4 regions of the Vibrio algarum genome follow, and region 4 is predicted to be linked to each of the others. Evidence: predicted binding sites of a transcription regulator. Region 4 holds the regulator's gene; each other region holds the start of a gene.

Region 1 (5,739 bases), 420 kb from region 4:
TAATGAATTAAAAACCAACATTACCCAGAACCAACCTAAAATGCTCGCTATAAATAAACAAGTTCTAATTTCTGTCGATACTAACCTAGATAGACCACAAGCAAGACGAGTTACTTTTTCAACAGAAGGTAATAACATTTTTTACTTAGAATTAGCGATGGACAAAACCGAGTTCATTCAAATGGAAGAGTTTAAAATAGAAGAAAACGAGACCCCCGACCAGATTCTAGAACAAGAGCAAAATAAAAAAGCAAAAGTGAAAGAAGTCGAATCAAACCAGTTTGCTGATGATCTATTAGATGAACTAGGTATATAGCTTAAGTACTATATAAAATAGTTATCCGCTTAAAACCGTCGAAAGACGGTTTTTTATTAAGATCAAAAAGCAAAGCTCTCCTTTATCTCCAACGTAAAAGTGGGTAAAATAGCCGACTTTTCTAAGCTAGACACTCGATTTTAAGTAGGTTCATGGATAAGCAGAAAGCGCTAAAAAAGATTGCGAAATGCCTTGAGTTAGGTAACTCAGCTAATGTTAATGAGGCGGCACAAGCAATTAAGATGGCCCACAGATTAATGATTAAATATGGTCTGGATAAAGACGATATTGAATTCATTAAGATGGGCAAGACCCAGTCTACTCATCTGCTGCCAACCAGTATTAGTTCAACTATATTGCGCGTTATTCGTGGTATCAATACGAAATTTGGAGTCGAAGCAGTATTGTTAAACCATAAAGGGCTTAAACGAGTAGAATTTATTGGAGAAGCCGATCGCGCCATTTTTGCGGCATTTGCGTTCGATATTATCTATCGAGAAATGAACGAGCATACCGGTCAATTTAGAAATAGTTTCTCTGGCTCGGGCACAAGCACGACAGAAGTAACACGCAGAGTAAACTCATTTGTATCTGGTTGGGTAGAAGGTGCGCTCGAAAAACTGCCCGAGATAGCACCAGACGACGACTCTAATAATAAAATCAACAACTATATCGACCGCGAATTTAAAAATATCGACCGCGAAACTTTTAAACAACAGTTAAGAGACGCGATGAAAAATATCACTAAAGACTATGAAGTCGGATTGAAGAAAGGTCGTAAGCTTTCCGTTAATCGACCTGTCGACGGAGCTAAAGCACCCAAAATGCTTAAGTAGGTAAGGTTATACCAACACGTAGGATAGCAACATGAAACGCATAAGAATTGAATGGCTCGCTTGTTGTATCCTACTAACCACGATTTCACTTCACACCTCTGCTGAAATAGACAAAACGCTTCTAACAGAAGCCGAGTCTGGAAACGCCAAGGCACAAATTAAATTAGCACTTGCCTACAAAGAAGAAAAAAATACCAAACAAGCCACTTTTGGCTCGTAACTGCTGCGACCAAAGGAAACACCGAAGCGTTATTTTTGTTAGGTGAATTTTTTGAATCTAGTGATAGTGGACAATATAAATCCCTTCCCATTGCTGAAAACTGGTACTTAATAGGTAGTAATAATGGTAACAAAAATGCTGAATTAGGTTACGAGCGAGTGCTAGAAACTCAGTTTAACAACCGAAGAGCTAACCTTGTTTCATCCATAACCGTACTAGATGACCAAATTGACGAAGACATTCAACAGTCTGCCAATAGTAAAACCGATTTTTTTAATCAAAAACAAAATAGAATCAGTAGTGATATCATCATCACCAGTTTTCTACTAATGTGCGTACTGTTCTACGTTACAGTTAAGCGCCTAGTCACACATAAAAAAACTGGTCAAAAAGAAGACCTCAATCGCCAACTTGCTCATCAAACAAAAAAAACAAGAACGTTACAAAGACACTTAGCGGCCGCACATTTTCAACTTAAAAAAATCAAGACCAACTTCAAAAAGCCAATGTAGACCAAAGTATTATTATTGCATGTGCAGTACTTGGCTATAACCCAAGTCGTTTACCAAGTGAAAAAGAAATCAAATTAAGATACAAGAAGTTATGTCGAGTTTATCACCCAGACGCTAATGGTTCTGATGAGGAAATGAAACGCTTGAATGGCGCAGTAAAGGTCATTAGTAGCTATCTTAAGCAAACCCAAAGGAAATAAGATAACAATAATTTAACATTTATTTTCTACGTATGTCATAATAGCGCCCAAAAATAGCGTTGTACTAAATGGTTAGTTGATTTTTTCGATTAGATACAAACGCATATAAGCTATTGGAGAGAATGTAATGTTTAACACTGAAGGAAACTGTGATTGGTGCAATAGGCATCGTTTACTGATTCGGCATGACTATATTGATGGTAAATATAACCACTCTTGCGAAAGCTGTAATGATCTAGCAAAAATAGATGTCCGATTATTTAATACAGATGAAATTGCACTGAGAAATAAAATGGCAGAAAGCCTACACAGCTAAAATATAGTGGCTGCCCTCTTTTTTAAAAACCGCAACGCGGTTTTTTTTATATCTGAAAATCGCCTCTAGCCCTTATTATTTATATCTTTCGTTCAAATTCCATCAATTACATGTATGAATACAACAAAAAAACGCTTGCATAGTGAACAAATAAGAACTACTGTCTATACATACAGTATGTACAGAGAGACAGTATTATGCTTCAACTAAACAGCGATAACACAACAAACAATATAGCCCCTTTGCGAAACAAGGTACAAATCGTTAAAGATTCATTTGTATCGAATAAGCTGTACCCTAAACTGGCTAAGTTGTCTCATAAAAAACAGTGGATCTTATATACTTCTCACTGCCCTCGCCCCGTTCAATCGGAGTTAGGTCAGCACAATATAAATTGTGCGAGTGTGATTCATTTAAAACCATCCAATCAGTATTCTGAAGAGGAAATTGTTATTAAGGCTGTTGAAGCTGGCACCGCAAGTGCTGTAGTGGCAAGTCAACATTTGGATTCGCACGCCAGAGCTCGAATTTTTATGGTTGCAAAACTGAACTGTTGTTCGGTATTTTTCTTAGATCACGACTTAAAACCAAATCACTTATGCCATTAATAGCTTGGTCATTCGTTTCAAAGATACAAAGACTCAGGTTATGTCAAAATGTGTTCTATTAAGGCTATGCCATAGAGCACAAAGTCTCCCTACAAGCGCAAACGTTTGCTTTTTCAGTGGAAGTCCTTTTTAGTTCTGGTATTATGCGCCCATATTTTTAAGCATCTACCAAGGAATGTCTCGATGAGCCTCTCTGATCAAGTTCTCGCTGTTAATGATGATCTTCCAATCCGTACAGATAAACCCGTTCACAGTGGGAAAGTTCGTTCTGTTTATTGGCTAACTGAAGAAGATAGCCAACGACTAATCAAACAAAAAAATTACAACGTTGCTCCTGACGCACCATTAGCAATAATGGTTATCAGTGACCGTATCTCAGCGTTTGATTGTATTTGGCAGGGCGAAGGTGGATTAAAAGGTGTACCCGGAAAAGGCGCAGCGCTTAACGCTATATCTAACCATTGGTTTAAGCTATTTAAAGAAAATGGCTTAGCAGAAAGTCATATATTGGATATTCCTCATCCATTTGTTTGGATAGTTCAAAAAGCAAAACCAGTCATGATTGAAGCCATTTGTCGAAAATATATCACTGGCTCTATGTGGAGAGCCTATGACAAAGGTGAAACTGAGTTCTGCGGTATTCAACTTCCAGAAGGATTAGAAAAAGATAAAACATTGCCAGAACTGCTTATTACTCCTTCGACAAAAGGTATCCTCAAAGGAATTCCAAATGTACCTGAAGCTGACGACGTAAATATCTCGCGCAAAAACATTGAAGATAATTTCGCCGCATTTAATTTCAGTAAGTCCGAAGATATAGCTGCCTATGAACGATTACTGAAAGAAGGTTTTAACGTTATCAGTTCCGCATTAGATAATGTGGACCAAATTTTTGTTGATACTAAATTCGAGTTTGGTTATGTCACCGACAGTCATGGTGTAGAAAAACTCATCTACATGGATGAAGTCGGAACTCCTGACTCGTCAAGAATCTGGGATAAAACCGAATACCAAAAAGGTAAAATTGTAGAAAACTCAAAAGAAGGTTTTAGGCAGTTCTTACTTAACCATTTTCCCGACCCCGATATACTGCTTAACAAAGAACGTATGGAAGAGCGTTTCGCACTAGCCCAAAATAATGAGCTACCGGTCGAAGCGATGAAGAAAGTGTCAGAAGTTTACGTTGGTATCGCAGAAAAAATAACAGGCAATAAAGTACATTTGAGCAACAATCCAAAACAAGAGATCATCGACGTACTGCGGGATGAATATGATCTCATAGCTAGTTAAGTTAACTATGCAGGCTCATTCACTATGTTAATTGATATGTAAAAATGCAAACGTAAAAAGGGACACTCTCGTGTCCCTTTTTGTTAAATTCGAATTAAGAACTCGTCTTGAGCACTATGTCTAATTTGTGCGTTGGTATGCTCAACAATGGTTTCTATTTGTGTTTCGTCCAACTCATAGGGCATCATTAACCTTAGCTCTTCTATACCTTCACGTTTTGCAAGGTTTACCAAACTAATTAAATTTGATTCGTCACTACTCTGTGCTGAAAGGTTATTGATTGCTTTATCCCATAACCGGTCATCAGGTTTTCGAGCGTCATCGATATTACTTTTCCATACTGTGCTAAAAATTGGAGCAAATGAACCAAACGCTTCAATAAAGGTCCATTTCTTTTTACAACTTGCCCCTAAAAATGACGTGTAATCGAAAACAACGGATATCGTTTCTTGCTTTTCCATTATGCCCCCCAAGCGATAGCGGTAAAACAACTTACACTACTATTCATCACCTTGCGGTCGTTAGCAATAGGATATAGAACAATGTTCTGTACCAGTCGGTTATCCGCGATGAAAGGCATATAAAGAGCAAAACTTTAACATAAAGACTACAGTATTGAGACGTATAGTATTATGCCTTGTAATAACTCGCACTAATTAGCCGATTAAACTTATATAAAACAAACAAATAGGCAGACCACCAAGGATAACTAGTGTTTATTTCACATCGGTTATTCGACTGTTTTTCTTATATTGTATACGCCACCCAACCCAATTTGGTAGCTCCCACCTCCTTGGCTCACCCTTGCGCAAACCACTTTCATAAATTAAGTAAATACGCTTTTTTCGAGGCATGTATTCTACTTTTAATTGTAGATCCCCTAGATTTAAACTAAACGGATACATTTGAGCAAAACTTTCATATTCCCAATACGGGATGCCGGTAAACGGAAGATCATCTTCAGAGAACAAGGTTAGTTCTTCTATTTTTTGGATACCTAAATCGTTCAATAACTCTGTAAACCACAATTCAAATGTCATTCTTTGAGGCGTTACATGATTCTCGTCTAAACCCAATTCAGTATAAAGGCACCAATGGTCTATCTCTTTCCTTCGTTTTTTTGCAAAACCAGGTAAGACTTTTTGATTGAGTACGGCGTCTAACAACGGCTTAATTAGTAAGTCACCTTCGGGTTCGACCAATCGATTTGTAATTTCTCGGCCAGCATAGAATAGCGATAATTGGCTGTAAATCCTTCCATCTTCTATTATCGTTTTTCCTTGTTTCCACTCGCCAATATTAAAACGCGTAATAAGATCTAGAGGTATAGGAAGCATCACCGTTCCCAAATTTATAGTCTGTTTAACACCTCTACCCGGTAAACTATACTGATCTAATATAATCGCGGCTTCATCACCGTTAGAAAAACGACTATTCCTTG
Region 2 (5,739 bases), 1.3 Mb from region 4:
GCTCTGTTGAATTGTCATTTGCCTTACTACATAAATTTTGAATTCGAAAAGATGTTTTAACAATCCATCCTAAATAGCACAAGCAGAAAAGGCGCATAAATGCGCCTTTTTGATAATATTTACTTTGAAAATGCTTTTTTATCTCAAAAAAGGCAAATCAGACGAATTCTTCAGACTCGTCATGGAGGGTAAACTCTAGTGCAAAACGCTCTTCGAGCACTTTACTCAGTTTCTTCAAAAACTCTTCTTGAGTTCTGGCGACTTCTACCTTGAATTTCTTTGGTACGCTCACCGTTTGCCAATTACCTTCTGTGTCATATTTTCCGACTTGAAACTTAGCGACAAAACCATTTACAACTTCCTCTTCTCTAGAAGAGTCTAGTTCCATCCACCATCCCCAAAACTCACGTAATTCCGGGGATTTTTTGTCATCAACACAGACAGAAAGACAATCGAATAAATACTTGCCATCTTGTGACTCAGACTCTCTAAGATAAGGCCCTATTGCTCGTAATGCCGTTATCAATCGGAAATGAGTTGGGCTAACCACCTTGTTCGCCATACGATACTCCATATCGATATAATTATTGTTTTGATTTTCTTATGCCAAATGTTGCGCAACACTTCTATGCTATACATAAAACAATGAAACTGCTATCAAATTAACTCATCTTCGAGCCATTTGATCGCTAAATCGAGCGCTTGCTCATACCCAACGGACAATGACTTCGATGAAATTTTCTTAGATTTTCCATAATGACTGAAAAGTGCGGCAAGTCTATTATCGGAATACGGCGACACTGGGTCACCTTCCAAAGATAATGCTAAGACCGGTACTTTTGTACGCTTACTGGTTAAAAAGCCTTGGACTTTAAGTGACCACGCCATCATTTGCCCCGACAAACTATGTACATCGACAGCATTTTTTCCTAAGCGTGACGCAAGCACATCTAAATACATCTTAGGCATGTTCTTCACTTTGTCAGGTGAAGAAAAAATATCGTGGAGTGGTGCCCCCATTACAACGCATGCTTTAACCTTATCGGGCTCTATAAATGCCAACCTCAACATTGCATTTCCACCAAAACGATAACCCAATAAACCAACATTATGGTGATCTACCCAAGGTAAGTTAGGAAGTTCATTCAAAACAGCACGATGTAATTTGCAAGAATCTTCAGTTAACTGCCAATGGTTACTTGTACCAATAGCTGGCATATCAATTGTCAGCATCCCTATTCCCATGGGAGCTAGGTAGTCTTTAAATACACGCCAAAGGTCGGTTTTTAAACTATCCAGACCGGAGCTAACCATCACCACAGGTTGAGGTTTATCTGTATTAGGGAGGTGCAGGTTTGCCTGTATTTTTTTCCTGAAAAGGCACTTCAAACTGGCGAGTGACGTATTGACTCGTCTTCATTGCTTCATCATGCGCCGAATTTGCTAACACTTGAGCTTGAATCGCTAAGCTATCTCCTTTGAGATGAGGATAACCGGCAATACTGTAGCAAAGGCTAGCATAGAAAAACTCATCCGACGCTTGCTCTCCTTCTAACGTAGCAGCAAGTTTCTGATGGCGCATTCCAAGCTGTGTCCATTCATAAGCCCAGTTACCCGAACGAAAACCAATCACGGTATCTAACCATTGATCTTCTGTTCTTGAGTGCTTAGAAGATGCGATCTTGGCCAACACTTCCTCTTGCTCGATGGGATCTATCCCCTGCCATATCCATTGATAGCGGCGAATATTACGATACCACGCGTAATTGTCTTGTTTTTCTTCTCTTCGAGAAACTTAACACTACTCGGCATATAATTAATCAAGCTAGAGGTTTCTTTCGCTTGTTTGTGTTTTTTGAAAAGCGTTTCGGATAAGTTTTGATTACTGTCAGACATGGTCACTACTGTGTTAGGCCGCAATTATTTACATCATATAAAAAAAATGCTCCTAATCAGGAGCATTTTCAAATTTGTCTCAATTAATGGCTATTTTTTATTAATTGGGTCTACGTAAGCGATTTCCATATCCCAAGGTTGCTCAATCCAAGTGTCTTGCGCAATATCGACAATATATTCATCCACTAGATGAGCACCGGCAGGTTTAGCGCTTACCGTAACGAATTTTGCTTTAGGGTACATTTCACGAATCTTACGCGCAGTATCACCACTATCAACAAGGTCATCAACGATGAGGAAGCCTTCACCATCGCCTTCTGGTGCTTTAACAACGGTCATATCACGTTGATGATCATGATCGTAGCTAGAGATACAGATAGTATCCACGTAGCGAATACCAAGTTCACGGGCCAAGATCGCCGCAGGAACCAAACCACCACGGCTCACACCGAGAATGCCTTTCCACTGTTCAGCAGGCATCTGCTTCTCAGCCAGTTGACGACAATACATCTGCATATTGTCCCAAGTAATGATGAATTTGTTACTCATATTATTATTAACCTGTTTGATCTTTTAACGCTTATTTTTATGATTAAGCGAAAGCAAATTTTAATGCAAAAACGACAGCAAGAACCCAAACACTAGCTGGTACTTCACGACCTTTGCCACTCAAACCTTTGATAGCGGCATAAGCGATAAAGCCTAGTGCGATACCATCAGCAATAGAGTAAGTAAGAGGCATAAGCAGACAAGTAACCACTACAGGAGCGGCTTCAGTCAAATCACGCCAGTCGATAGATACCAACCCAGACATCATTAAAATTGCTACATAAAATAGAGCACCAGATGTCGCATATGCCGGGATCATACCTGCTAATGGCGAGAAGAATAATGCAAGTAAGAATAAAATGCCAACGACAACTGCAGTTAATCCTGTACGACCACCAGCAGAAACACCAGAAACACTTTCAATATAAGAGGTTGTGTTAGATGTACCTAATAACGCACCAACTGAGGTTGCTGTAGAGTCAGCCAGTAGAGCACGATTTAGGCGAGGTAACTTTCCATCTTCTTTGATGAGGTCTGCTTTTGTCGCTACACCAACTAAAGTTCCCGCAGTATCAAACAGATCGACAAATAAGAAAGCAAATACAACAGAAATCATACCTACTTCGAATATGGCACTAAAATCTAACTGCATAAAGGTAGGTGCGATACTTGGAGGCATAGAGAAAACACCGTGATACTGAACGTCACCAAATAGTATACCAAGTACCGTTACGATAAGAATCGCAATCATTACTGCGGCTTTAAAGCCACGGTGTACTAACGCGATAGTAATAAAAAAACCGACAGCAGCGAGAATAGCTTGAACAGATGTGACAGACCCAATAGAAACTAGTGTTGCTGGGTTATCGCCAACAATGCCAGAACCTTGTAATGCAATGAAGGCTAAAAATAGACCTATACCAGCAGAAATACCGGTTCTCAGGGACATTGGAATAGAGTGGATGATCCACTCACGAATCTTGAAAACACTCAATAAAATGAACAGAAGACCAGAAACAAACACGGCAGCAAGAGCAACTTGCCATGTATAACCCATTCCAAAAACCACAGAATAAGTAAAAAATGCATTTAAGCCCATACCTGGAGCTTGAGCAATAGGATAGTTAGCAACAATACCCATGATGAAGCAACCAATAGCCGCGGCTAGACAGGTAGCAACAAATACGGCACCACGATCCATCCCAGTTTCAGATAAGATCGCAGGGTTTACAAAAATGATGTAAGCCATTGTTAAAAAGGTTGTCACACCTGCGATAACTTCAGTTCGAACATCAGTTTTGTTCTCACTAAGTTTAAATAGCTTTTCCAGCATAATTAGTTCCTAAAATAGATTTTAAAAAAATAAAGTAAACGATTGCGTCACCGATTGGCGCGAATTATAAAGTTATCAAATAGCAATTTCCAGCAGGATTCAGATTAAAAATGGTATTTTATTGATGAACGCCCAAACAAATGGGTCAAACAACACAGAAAACAGATACTAACCATCTATTTTAAAAGAATTAAAACAAGATAATCCTTACATTGAAAATATGGTGTTTTTTTATCCCGCTAAACAATTAACTGATAGGATTGGTATGATTTTCTGTAGATTAGCAGTAATAAATGAGGATTAAGAATAGTAATCAATACCAATTGGGGATAACAACAACAAAATGTAATGCATTACATAAAAAAGATAAAAAAAACGCCACTTTAGTTAAAGTAGCGCTTGAATCAGAACAACCGCGTTGGTTGCCAAAAATTCAAATATTGGGGGCGAACTTTACGTTCAAATCACAATAGCTCGGTTACAATTAATAACCGAAGCTGCTTGGATACTGAAAATTTCGGGTATAAACAGAGTTTGACGCCCAAAATGTTGTAGAAACTAAACCATGCATATCTATCACCTTTAATTTAATTAACAATTAATGTTCTCGGTTCCTTGGAGGCGATATTCGGGCTCATCCTTTGAGCAATAAGTCTTCGTATTGGAAGATGCGGTCACTATACCACAATGAAATTAAATTACAACATATTAAGTGATCGCGATCACGTTTATTTATATATGACCATTTTATTACGTTATAAAATTACATATTAAAATCCATTTCTTCGCAGGCTCTGCTTGCTCACTTCATATCTCCGAATGATTCCACTTTAGTAACGAAAGTCTGGGTGATATGATGCCAACTTTCTATATTCCGCCAAAGATTGAATCATTCTTAGCGATGACCGTTGAATCCTATTAAAAGAAAGGCTCAACTCTTCACTATGTCTTTGTAGCGCTATTGGTAGTATTAAAATTAAAGCTTTGAGCAAAAAATTAGCTTTGGACAAAAATAGGAGTTACCTGTGTCTAAACATCACTCGGAAATCAGTTCTCTGTCACCTGAACCAGTTTGGCAGTTTTTTGATAAAATTTGCTCTATTCCTCACCCATCTAAACACGAAGAAGAGTTGGCTCAATACATTATCAATTGGGCGCAAGAACAAAACCTCGACGTTAAAAGAGACCAGACTGGTAATGTATTTATAAACAAACCAGCGACAGAAGGAATGGAAAACCGCAAAGGTGTTGTTCTTCAAGCACATATCGACATGGTGCCGCAAAAAAATGAAGACACTAAACACAACTTCGCAACCGATTCTATCAAGCCGTATATTGATGGTGAATGGGTAACAGCTAAAGGTACAACACTTGGTGCTGATAACGGTATAGGTATGGCGTCCTGTTTAGCGGTGCTCGCATCAGACGACATAAAACACGGTCCTTTACAGGTTCTTCTGACTATCGATGAAGAAGCGGGTATGACTGGAGCGTTTGGCTTAGAAAGCGGCTGGTTAGAAGGTGACATTCTTCTAAACACAGATTCAGAGCAAGAAGGCGAAGTCTACATGGGCTGCGCTGGTGGTGTTGATGGTGCACTTACCTTTGATATTAAAAGAGAAGAAATCCCACCTGGTTACGTAACTAGAGAGTTGTCTATAAAAGGCCTTAAAGGTGGCCATTCAGGCTGTGATATCCATACTGGTCGTGGCAATGCAAATAAGCTGCTAGCAAGGTTTCTCGCTGGCCACGCCGAAGAACTGGAACTTCAACTCGTTGAGTTTAGAGGAGGTAGCCTACGTAATGCTATCCCTCGCGAAGCCTTTATCACTGTCGCTCTCCCTATGGTAAATGAAGGTCAGCTTAATGCACTTTTCACCGAATTCACCGATATGCTTCGTGCCGAACTAGGTAAAGTTGAAACGGGTATTCTTTCTTACTACGAGGTTGCTGAAACAAAC
Region 3 (5,739 bases), 480 kb from region 4:
GTAGTTCAAAGCGATCGTGGAGGTCAAGTTACCTACCATGGACCAGGACAGTTAGTTGCATATTTTCTTATTAATCTACGCCGAAAAAATATAGGTGTACGAGAACTCGTTACTAATATCGAAAATCTCGTCATCAATACCTTGGACAAATATGGTATAAAATCATCGGCTCGCCCCGATGCGCCTGGAGTGTATACAGACGGTAAAAAAGTATGCTCTCTGGGATTAAGAATTCGCAAAGGCTGCTCCTTTCATGGACTCGCGTTGAACATTAATATGGACCTTTCTCCTTTTTTACGAATAAACCCTTGTGGATATCAAGGCATGGAAATGGTACAAGTAAGTGAGCTTGGCGGCCCAAATAATATAGATACTGTTAGTGCAACGTTAGTTGAAGAGCTTCTTTCTCTGCTTAACTACGAGCATGTCGACATAATAAAAGAAAGCAATTAATCATGAGCAAACCAATTCAAATGGAAAAAGGCGTCAAATATAGAGACGCTGATAAAATGGCATTAATACCAACGAAAACAGTGCCAGTTGAAAAAAGTGAAGTATTACGAAAGCCAGAATGGATGAAAATTAAGTTACCTTCTGACAGCAAGCGCATCCAAGATATTAAATCGGCCATGCGTAAAAATAAACTTCATTCCGTCTGCGAAGAAGCGTCTTGCCCCAACCTAGCCGAATGTTTTAACCACGGTACTGCGACATTTATGATCTTGGGTGCTATCTGCACCAGACGCTGCCCATTTTGTGATGTTGCCCATGGTAGACCAATCGCTCCAGACACTAATGAACCTAAACATCTCGCACAAACTATAAGCGATATGAAGCTTAAATATGTGGTAGTAACGTCAGTAGATCGTGATGATTTACGTGATGGTGGCGCACAACACTTCTCTGATTGTACTCGTGAAATCAGAGCAAAAAGCCCAGGCATAAAAATAGAAACACTTGTCCCAGACTTTCGTGGTCGTATGGACACAGCTCTTGAAGTACTAAAAGATAATCCACCGGATGTTTTCAACCACAACCTCGAAACCGCACCACGCTTGTATAGAAAAGCAAGACCAGGGGCAAACTATAAGTGGTCGCTAACATTACTTCAGAAGTTTAAAGAGCTCCATCCAGACGTACCAACTAAATCAGGCTTGATGATGGGTTTAGGTGAAACTAAAGAAGAAATCGTTGAAGTATTAAAAGATCTTCGTTCTCATGGTGTTACCATGCTGACACTTGGTCAGTACCTTGCTCCAAGCCGTCATCATTTACCGGTAGAACGTTACGTGCCACCTTCTGAGTTCGACGAGCTTAAAGAAATCGCTTTAGATCTTGGATTTACTCATGCCGCTTGTGGTCCTTTCGTACGTTCGTCGTACCATGCGGATATGCAAGCTAAAGGCGAAGAAGTAAAATAACTGAGACCAACATTCAAAAAGGTTGCTTAACTTAGTGGTCTTTTTTGTATTAGGGATATAAATTGTATATAAGTTCGTTAGCAATAAGTAACTTGTAGCATTTTAAAAAGGAATAGAGATATGCTGAAATTAGGTTTATTGGGGTTTTTATCACTGATCCTTGTAGGTTGTGCTCAACAAAATACACAACAAGATAACTATTTGGATGCATCGTTTGAACTATGTAATACCGAAGTTAGAACCTACTCTGTGAGTGATGATGGCCGCGTAAGAATTATTTGCGAAGATGACTCTAAATTCACTATGAACAGTGAAGACACACTAGAGATAATGCGTGACATTAATATCGACTACTGTACGGGTGAAGGTCTTTCTAAATTTAACGAAAGTCGCCGTTATTACTCATTTGAATGTAAATCAGGTACAACTCTGAGTATCAATAAAGAATAATGAAACAGTCGCCGTAAATAAAAACGCGAGCCTTTATTAAGCTCGCGTTTTTTTGTGCTCTAAAATAGGGTTATCGAAAACCCTACTTATGGTCTAAGCGTATACAGGTAGACGCTTACAAATTTCTAGTACTTTTTGCTTGGTTGCTTCAATGGTCGTCTCATCGTTGATGTTGTCTAGGACATCACACATCCAACCAGCTAACGCCTTAGCATCTTCCTCGGTGAAACCACGACGTGTAATCGCAGGAGAACCAACACGAATACCAGAAGTTACAAAAGGGCTACGAGGATCGTTAGGCACTGAGTTTTTGTTTACGGTAATGTTAGCGGCACCTAGTGCTGCATCCGCTTCTTTACCTGTAATGTCTTTATCAATTAAATCAACAAGAAATAGATGATTCTCAGTTGAACCAGAAACAATATTGTAACCACGTGCAATAAATTCAGAAACCATTGCTTTAGCATTAGCAACAACGCGAGCTTGGTACTCTTTAAACTCTGGTTCCATCGCTTCTTTAAATGCAACCGCTTTACCCGCGATAACATGCATTAGTGGGCCACCCTGACCACCAGGGAATACAGCAGAATTTAGTTTTTTGTACATGTCTTCACCAGCGTTTGAAAGAATCAAACCACCACGAGGACCGGCAAGTGTTTTATGAGTAGTTGTTGTAACCACATGGGCATGTGGTAATGGCGTAGGATAAACACCTGCAGCAATCAAACCAGCAACGTGGGCCATATCAACAAACAGGTAAGCATCTACTTTATCTGCGATTTCACGCATGCGAGCCCAATCAACAACCTGAGAATAAGCAGAAAAACCACCGATAATCATTTTAGGTTTATGCTCAACAGCCAACTGCTCCATTTCGTCATAATTAATTTGACCAGCTTCATCAATACCGTAAGGGATAACGTTATAATGCTTACCAGAGAAGTTAACTGGTGAACCATGAGTAAGGTGACCACCATGTGCTAAGCTCATACCTAATACGGTATCGCCCGGCTTAAGCAACGCCATATAAACAGCACTGTTTGCCTGTGATCCGGAGTGTGGTTGCACGTTAGCATATTCACATTCAAAAAGCTGACATGCACGATCAATAGCAAGTGACTCGGCTTTATCTACATATTCACAACCACCGTAATAACGCTTGCCAGGATAACCTTCTGCGTATTTGTTGGTTAGCTGTGAACCTTGAGCTTCCATTACTCGAGGACTGGTGTAGTTTTCTGAAGCGATTAGCTCAATATGCTCTTCTTGGCGAAGAGTCTCTTCTTGTATTGCAGCATATAGCTCTGCATCATAATCAGCAATGTTCATGTCACGCTTTAGCATCTGTATCTCCTGACTCAGATAATCTGAAATTCCTAAAAAACCACACAACCAACCAACGCAAACGTTTTCGTCGGTGTACTAAGTGGCGATATTCTACATAATTTGACCTATATCAGAAAGCAACTTAAGCAAAATAATCATGTGAATTTTTCATATTTCAGTTGAAATTAGTTCATACCAATAAATAGCGAAAGTTTGTCAACGTTAAACTGTCAACATCTTCCTTTACAGGGTGTAAATTGTCACTTACACGCCATACCTACAAATTTAGCCTCCAAGCTACCGAAAAACTCATTTTTTATCTACTATTCTGGCTACTTAATGCAACAAAAAAAGAAAAATGATGCAAAAACACTCAATCAAGGAAGACTGGATAGCGATACTCACTGGGACGTTTTTAACGGCTCAAGGCATATTTTTTCTACAATCGGCGAATCTTATTACAGGAGGTACCGCTGGACTTTCATTATTATTAAGTCAGTTAATACCATTTAGCTTTGGTACCTTCTATTTCTTTACAAATATCCCCTTTTTTATATTAGGTTGGCGCCGATTTGGTTTTCAGTTTGCAGTAAATAGTATTGTTTCTTGTGGCCTTGTATCTGTATTCGTGGACCACCTAGACATGGTGATAAGTATTGAGTCTGTTAATGCAATATACTGCGCTATCGCTGGTGGATTACTGATGGGGCTTGGTATGCTCATTTTATTTAGACACCGTTCAAGCTTAGGTGGTTTCAATATCTTCTGCCTTCTTGTTCAAGATAAAACCGGAATTTCTGTAGGTAAAACACAGCTTGGGATCGATAGCACTATTTTGGTGGCATCGTTCTTTTTCATCACTCCAACAATATTAGCCATATCAGTGCTTGGTGCGATTGTGCTAAATATCGTATTGGGTATGAACCATAAACCAGCACGCTATACAGTGACCTATAGTTAGCATTGCGTGTAACAAAATGGGATAGTATAGCCAAGCAGAATCAACCTATAAAAATAACACAATTGGATTAACCGCATGGATGCTACGTTAAACACGCTTTGTTTTGACCCGATCGAATTCAGAAAACAGTTGCACAGACAGCCCGAGCTATCTGTGCAAGAAAAACAAACATCAGCAATGATTTTCTCTCAACTAGAAAACTTCGGCTTATCCCCTACCGGTCACATCGGTGGATATGGCATCATCTGCATTGTAGACAGCGGTTATGACGGAGAAACAACCCTCTTTCGTGCTGATTTTGACGCACTCCCCATCAATGAGATAGCCACTCATGACCATGTGTCAGAAAATGTTGGTGTGATGCATGCCTGTGGGCATGATGGTCATACAAGTTCGCTGTTAATGGTAGCGGAACAACTTTCAAAATCGCCACCAAAAACAGGCAAAGTCATCTTACTGTTTCAGCCAGCAGAAGAGACCGGTACTGGCGCTTTATCCATGCTCAATGATAAAGCGCTCTCATCATTGAAGGTTGATAACGTTTTCGCCTACCACAACCTACCAGGCTATCCTCTCAATCAAATACTAATTAGAGAAGGTACATTCGCTTGCGCGTCTACCGGGATATCAATTGAGTTTGAAGGAAAAACTTCTCACGCTGCTAGACCTGAGAATGGCCTCAGTCCTTGCCTAGCGATGATCGAAACAGTTAATTACCTGCAAAGTATTCCGAATATGCACCCTGACGTTTTCAGCTTAGTCACCATAGTCCATGCAAGGCTTGGAGAAGAAGCATTTGGTATTGCTCCGGGTAATGCAAAAGTGATGGCTACCATGCGCAGTGATTGCAACCAAACCTTTTCGAATATGAAATCGAATTTACTTGCGATGCTAGATAAGTTACAACAAAAAACAGGCATTATCGTAAAAGTTGACTGGGATGAACCCTTCAATGCGGCTTTCAATTCGAGCAAACATTGTCAGATAATTAACCAACAAGCCAAACAGCTAGGTTTTACCGTTGAGAGCCTTAATGAGCCTATGCGTTGGTCGGAAGATTTTTCCGAGTTTTTACTGAAATGGAATGGTGCACTTTTTTGTATAGGAAGTGGGAATTCTCACCCTGAATTACACAATCCAGACTATGATTTCCCTGATGAGATACTGAAAACAGCCAGCCAACTATTCATTTCGATTGTTGACCAACTGCATTCTAATTAATACCCAGTAGGGTAATTAACTACAGGCGAGAAACCGTTGACTTACCTACTCCAGCGAGTTTTGCAATATCATGAATTGTCAATTTTCTCATGGTTATCAATTAGTAACCTGATCACAGTTTATGATGGTATCTGAGCCTAGGGTAACCATGGCACGTTTTCCTTTCAACCAAAGCATCAAATCACGCTCTGAATTTTCATACTTGCTACCGGACGCGGCTGGTACCTGTTGCAGTGAAATCCGTTTGTGCGCCATGACCATTTCAGCTGCTTGATCTTCAGTATGAGACACCGTGAACTGTGTTCCATTATTACAGGTATAAAGAGAATCTGTGGTTGAACCACATCCAACCAAAGCAAA
Region 4 (5,739 bases):
GCGTAAAAAACCTAAGTCATAAACTTTTTTCATGATTTGTTTTGGCGGCCAATTGGCCGCCTTTTTTTATTTTCAGCCTTTGAGTATCATCGATAAAAATGATAATTGCTTTTTAGGAATAGAAACTACAACGGCTTCTGATTACCATGCGGTGTGTTTAAATTTTTGACTTGCGGAATGACAATAAGTGAACAAACTAAGCCTAGAGGCATAAATAGCGCATTAAATCGCGTAATTTAGCGGGGAACGCGCTTAATGTGTTCCCTTCAGTTTAAATATTGACTGAATGAAATCGCTTGATCGTGAAGTATGGTCTCCGACTTTAGTATCAATTAGAACAAATTTATACAATTTCATGACAATAACAAGTAATCTAAGAATTATAAGATGTGGTAAACTGCTCATCCTGTGAAAATACTTAAATCAAAAAGGTAAAATAAAAATAGTCCCTATGTCTGAAGCACTTTTATTCCACAAAACCTACAAACATCCAACCAGTTCAGAATGGGTGGTTTTCGTGCATGGTGCTGGTGGTAGCTCTTCTATTTGGTTTAAGCAGATTAAAGCGTATAAAGCGCATTTTAATTTACTGCTCATTGATTTGAGAGGACATGGTCGTTCTAATAATTTATTAAAAGGTTTTATTACGAATCAGTACACCTTTAAAGACGTTACCATGGATATATTAAAAGTCTTGGATCATCTTAAGATTCACTCAGCGCATTTTGTTGGTATGTCATTGGGTACTATCATTGTCCGAAATATTGCTGAATTAGCATCAGGTAGAGTAAGGACTATGGTGCTAGGTGGGGCGGTGACTAGATTAAATATACGCTCGCAAATATTGGTTAAGTTAGGTGATCTAAGTAAGCACATTGTTCCCTATATGTGGCTATATGGCCTTTTCGCCTATATTGTTATGCCACAACGATGCCAGAAAGAATCTAGGCACTTATTTGTTCGTGAAGCTAAAAATTTATGCCAAAAAGAGTTTAAACGATGGTTTAAGCTTACGTCGGAAGTAAACCCTATGATGCGTTATTTCAGGGATCAAGATTTAGCTATCCCTACGCTCTATCTCATGGGCGATAAAGATTATATGTTTATCGCACCAGTTAAAGAGATGGTAGCAATGCATAAAGAAAGTACTCTGCACGAAATTTCAGATTGTGGACACGTGTGTAATGTCGAAAAGCCAGATGAATTTAACGCTAAATCGATAGATTTTATTCGCCAACAGATAAAGTAACTCCGTATACATTATTCAGTAATATGTAATGGGTTACTGCAATTCCAACATAGACCAAATTGGCCTTCGTTTACTTCTCCGCACTCAGAACAAGTCCAATCAACCATGTGCTCTTGTTGCTGCTGATACTCTAAAATTATCGCTTGTACAGTTTCGATTTTGTTTGGTTGGAGAAGCCATACATATGGGTCTGTGTCTTCTGTTAGGGGTATTTCACCTTTGAGGCCAAAGATACCATCTCCACGGACTTCCGCTAGGATGCATTGCTGCTGTAGAAGCCCACATAAGATGTGAGCCTCGGTCGGATTAGATGCACTGAATACTTTCATTAATTAAGCCGCATTGTTAGGACGTAGTTTCGCCATAATCCATTTTGTTATTACAGGAAAAAGGCCCAATAAAACGAATGAGGCTAAAACACTTGGTGATACGATACCAGAAAGGCTATCAATGTTGGCTAGTTGGGTTCCTGCATTTAAGTAAACCATCGTCCCAGGTAGCATACCCAGCTGGCTGACAAGGTAGAATTTAGTGGTTGAGATTGGCGTTAATCCCATCAATAAATTGATTAAAAAGAACGGAAAAACAGGTATTAATCTCAAAGAGAATAGATAAAACGGACCGTCTTTTTCAACGCCTTGATTTAGGGTTTCTAGTTTTGCACCAAACTTATTTTGAACCCATTCTCGAAGTAGATAACGACTGCTTAAAAACGCCAACGTAGCCCCAATCGTACTTGCAAATGAAACTAGGAATAAACTAGTGAAAAAACCAAATAGTGCCGCGCCTAACAAGGTCACAACAGCGGCACCAGGAATAGAAAATGCGGTGATAGCAACGTAAGCAAAGAAATAAACAAGAGCGGAAAAAACAAAGTTGTTTTCAATATAATCAGCAAGCAATGCTTGCTGCTCCTTAGCATTATCTAGTGTGAAATATTGACCAAACTGAGTAGCAAGTAAAACAATAGTAACAATAAGCACAATGCCAATAATGAGTTTTTTATTCATGTAAGATGATTCCAATAAAATGGTATTAGCTATTATGACAGGCAAAGTTAACAAAAACTTTCAAATAGATATAAAAAAACCACCTAAACGAGTTGGGTGGTTTTTTTATTTTGGATAGCAATAGTTTATTAATCTAAAGATTCGATAAGTTCATTTCTACGAGTCTGTGATATTACTGACCAATGCGTACCATTTAGCGCTCCTTCAAGTGCCCATAGTAATTCGATATTTACAGGCCCGTCTTGGGAGGCCTGGATAGCTTTAAAAGCTTGTACCGAGCCCATATTTCTAAGCTGACTAACTGATTCGATACCTACTTTTTTCAACATTCGTTCGGTCCCTAAACGAAGGTTAGGCAGATCTTTTAGTCGAGTTGGTTTATCTTCAGAGCTTGACTCTTTCTCTTCACGAGCCGACTTTAGAGCAACTTGCGCGATGTTTAGTATATCTTCACTGTTGTCCCACAAAGAGTCTGGAAGAGAAAAGTATTTAGTAACAACAGGAAACCCACGTTTTTTGTATACGTAGGGTTGATAGATTTCGTTTTTAAACTGTTCTTCAAGAGGTTTACAACTGCGTATATGCAGTGCGTTGTTAACGACTAGAGCAAACATTGCGTCATCGACAAAAATACCGAATCCGCCAAACATCGAGCGAGATTTTACCTTGCCAAATTTTTCAAACAGTTTTAATGAGTTTTTAAGTACTGGTTTATCCATTTTTTCAAATCTCAGGTTAAAATTGCATCAACCAATTCAGAACCGAGAAATTAACAAAAATCAGAGATGATATGTCAGAGAATAGTGAGAACTCATGACAAATTTGCTAATCGGTCTTCGGTAACCCCGCTACCTTTTTATTTTCTATTTGAAAAGAGAAAATAACTTGAGGCCGGAAGCTTTGCGTCCCATCTTTTCAGATGGTTTGCCCTGATCGTGACATGTTTAATATATGTAAAGTTTGGACAAAGATCACCAAAATAAGCGCCCAGTGTGATGGTGATCTCATTTATTTGACGTGATTATGCATTATTAGACACTAATTATTCACACGTATGCTAAGAGCGCTATAGCGCGTAGTTACTGTCTAATATTTTTGACGCTTTCTCGAATCATCAATTCCGGATGCATCTCGAAAATGCGCCTTTCATGTTCTTTATCTTTAATTCTGCTTAATAATATTTCGAATGCTGTCTTACCGACACGTCGTTTAGGCTGATGAATCGTGGTCAACGGAGGAGAGAAATATTCTGCTAAATCGATGTTATCGTAGCCAATAATAGAAATATCCTCTGGTATGCGAATACCGTTTTGCTGAAGTCTACTCATCATTCCCAAAGCCATAGTGTCATTAAAACAGAATATGGCGGTTGGTTTTTTCTCCATAGCAATGATTTTGTCCGCCGTTTCTACAGCGGTATCACATTCAAAGTTCCCTTCGAATATATTTTCTTCGCTGAAGGGAATGTTGCTCTCAGCTAACGCGCGCTTATACCCTTCGAGTCTTTCTAGACATAATGTTTTGTCTAGATGGCCACTCAAACAGGCGATATCGGTATGACCATTTTCAATCAGGTATTTGGTGGCTAAATATCCGCCTTCTTCAGAGTTGTCGATGATTTTGTCTTTTGACTGCTCTGACAATGATTCACCTTGCCCCCAATCCATAAATACTTTTGGGATATCAACGTGAGAGTCAAGCATCTCTTGCAATTCGCTGGTTAGGTCAGAACACATTACAAAAATACCATCGACCCGTTTTTCCGCAAGCATGCGGATATAGTCACGTTGTTTCTCGTAAATACCGCCGGTATTACAAAGAATTAACGTATAACCTTGTCGGTAACAGTAACTTTCGACACCATTGATAACTTCAGCGAGAAATGGGTTAGTCGATTGAGTTACCAACATGCCGATGGTTTTTGTAGAATTACACTTTAAGCTGCGAGCAACGGCGCTGGGTGCATAGTTCAACTCTTTAACCGCGTCATTAACCTTTTGCTGTGTAGCTTCAGCGACAAAGCGAGTTTTATTAATAACGTGAGACACTGTAGTAGTGGATACGCCAGCGATGCGAGCGACATCTTTAATCGTTGCCATTTAGGTTGTCCTATTTTTCGAAGGCTGAAGCGATAACGCGCTTACTGAAAATAAACAGTTAGGAGTCTTGGTCAGCTTAATGCGTAATAAACACAAAAGCCGCTATTAAGCATAGCGGCTATTAATAAGTTTTACTCGAAAGTATGTTATCAATTTTATAGCTAAATAACTTTCTAAACAATGATAGAAATACAGTATTAAGACTTACTACTCAGATTTAGGGCTTAGTATCCATATTTTTACACTGTTGTTCACTCTCCAGCTAAGTAGCTGCGATCGAGATTACAGAAGTTCACGAGTACTTCGGTAACGCTAGAGTAAAAACCGAATTCATCGAGTTTTATGCATTTTTCGCTAAACTGAGGAAGCCAACTGAGAAGGTAGCTCTCGATAAACTCTTTCTGCTCCAAGAGCGCTTCGTTAATGTGGTCGAGTTTTTCTAATTCGTTCGACCTGATAATCATGTTGCCCAAAAAGTCCAGTTCAATAGCAACATGATCCGCAGGTTCATTGAAGCCTTCTTTTACATCAATGCCTTTGCTTTGCATTAATGTCTCCATATCTTTGGCAGGTTGATCATTTAGCAGGTTAGCCTTGCCTATGTACATTGAAGCATAAGGCAGTGCACCTGTGGTGTCGGTCGTTAAAAATAGCTCACAGAAATCTGCGGCAAGTTCTAGGTGAGCATCTTCTCTATCTTGCAATTTGTTAAGTGCATGGATGAGTCTATTTATGGATGGTTTTAAGTTTTCGTTTTCTCCAAGCCCTGTTAAAAAGGCACGAATCTCATGAGATTGGTATGCTTCGATTTCTTCCGGTGTTAGTTCACGAGCAAATAGGCTTGAGAGCCACCAGTAAATTTCAGCGCGTTTCTCGTTAAATGCTTTTGTCTCTTCCATCTCGATATTCCTAAACTGATAAGGTCTCTATTAGTGTAAGCAAAAAATATGAATAGAACTAATCCAATTTATGAAGAATTATGACAGTAAATGTAAGAAAATTAACGTAAAGTCAATAACTTGCCTTGCATCAATAAACCGATAAATTTAATGCGCTTTTCTCAATTATTGCTAGAATTGTTAATATATATGAATAGAATGCAATCCATCCATCCAGATATAAGTGGTGATTATGAGTAGTCATGTATTAGTTGTAGAAGATGATGTTGTCACTAGAAGTAAGCTTGTTGGCTACTTTCAAAAGGAAGGTTACAAAGTCAGTGAAGCAGAAGATGGTCAACAGATGCGTGAGATCCTTGCTTCTAATCATGTTGATTTGATTATGTTAGATGTGAACTTACCCGGCGAAGATGGCTTAATGTTAACTCGCGAGCTTCGTAGTCAATCGAATATTGGCATTATATTGGTTACAGGTCGAACGG

The links. Region 4 encodes PurR, which represses purine synthesis genes. Its sites were predicted from a motif close to TNANGNAAACGTTTNCNTNA; they were not measured.
Region 1: a site for PurR is predicted at 3,102-3,121, ahead of PGX00_RS09905 (phosphoribosylaminoimidazolesuccinocarboxamide synthase). Genes of this name have one in related genera too.
Region 2: a site for PurR is predicted at 3,809-3,828, ahead of PGX00_RS13750 (NCS2 family permease). Genes of this name have one in related genera too.
Region 3: a site for PurR is predicted at 3,269-3,288, ahead of glyA (serine hydroxymethyltransferase). Genes of this name have one in related genera too.

Annotation. Positions count from the first base shown of each region.
Region 1 covers NZ_JAQLOI010000001.1:2,094,569-2,100,307, forward strand. The annotation lists gene PGX00_RS09875 (DUF3334 family protein) at 1-316, shown strand, start outside; gene PGX00_RS09880 (DUF2786 domain-containing protein) at 469-1,152, shown strand; gene PGX00_RS09885 (hypothetical protein) at 1,184-1,372, shown strand; gene PGX00_RS09890 (hypothetical protein) at 1,408-1,884, shown strand; gene PGX00_RS22915 (DnaJ domain-containing protein) at 1,899-2,084, shown strand; gene PGX00_RS09895 (hypothetical protein) at 2,212-2,400, shown strand; gene PGX00_RS09900 (hypothetical protein) at 2,598-3,008, shown strand; gene PGX00_RS09905 (phosphoribosylaminoimidazolesuccinocarboxamide synthase) at 3,192-4,298, shown strand; gene PGX00_RS09910 (transporter) at 4,382-4,759, opposite strand; partial or broken gene PGX00_RS09915 (helicase-related protein) at 5,015-5,739, opposite strand, start outside.
Region 2 covers NZ_JAQLOI010000001.1:2,948,392-2,954,130, forward strand. The annotation lists gene proB (glutamate 5-kinase) at 1-18, opposite strand, end outside; gene crl (sigma factor-binding protein Crl) at 158-562, opposite strand; partial or broken gene frsA (esterase FrsA) at 658-1,896, opposite strand; gene gpt (xanthine phosphoribosyltransferase) at 1,987-2,445, opposite strand; gene PGX00_RS13750 (NCS2 family permease) at 2,489-3,778, opposite strand; gene PGX00_RS13755 (aminoacyl-histidine dipeptidase) at 4,804-5,739, shown strand, end outside.
Region 3 covers NZ_JAQLOI010000001.1:1,196,674-1,202,412, reverse strand. The annotation lists partial or broken gene lipB (lipoyl(octanoyl) transferase LipB) at 1-453, shown strand, start outside; gene lipA (lipoyl synthase) at 456-1,421, shown strand; gene PGX00_RS05800 (hypothetical protein) at 1,542-1,871, shown strand; gene glyA (serine hydroxymethyltransferase) at 1,965-3,215, opposite strand; gene PGX00_RS05790 (YitT family protein) at 3,559-4,158, shown strand; gene PGX00_RS05785 (amidohydrolase) at 4,234-5,379, shown strand; gene PGX00_RS22880 (LacI family DNA-binding transcriptional regulator) at 5,399-5,470, opposite strand; gene PGX00_RS05780 (MliC family protein) at 5,476-5,739, opposite strand, start outside.
Region 4 covers NZ_JAQLOI010000001.1:1,673,309-1,679,047, forward strand. The annotation lists gene topA (type I DNA topoisomerase) at 1-22, shown strand, start outside; gene PGX00_RS08000 (alpha/beta fold hydrolase) at 452-1,249, shown strand; gene PGX00_RS08005 (DUF7577 domain-containing protein) at 1,261-1,578, opposite strand; gene PGX00_RS08010 (TVP38/TMEM64 family protein) at 1,582-2,259, opposite strand; gene PGX00_RS08015 (TfoX/Sxy family DNA transformation protein) at 2,388-2,978, opposite strand; cyclic di-GMP riboswitch class I at 3,095-3,198, opposite strand; gene purR (HTH-type transcriptional repressor PurR) at 3,339-4,358, opposite strand; gene torD (molecular chaperone TorD) at 4,610-5,257, opposite strand; gene torR (two-component system response regulator TorR) at 5,490-5,739, shown strand, end outside.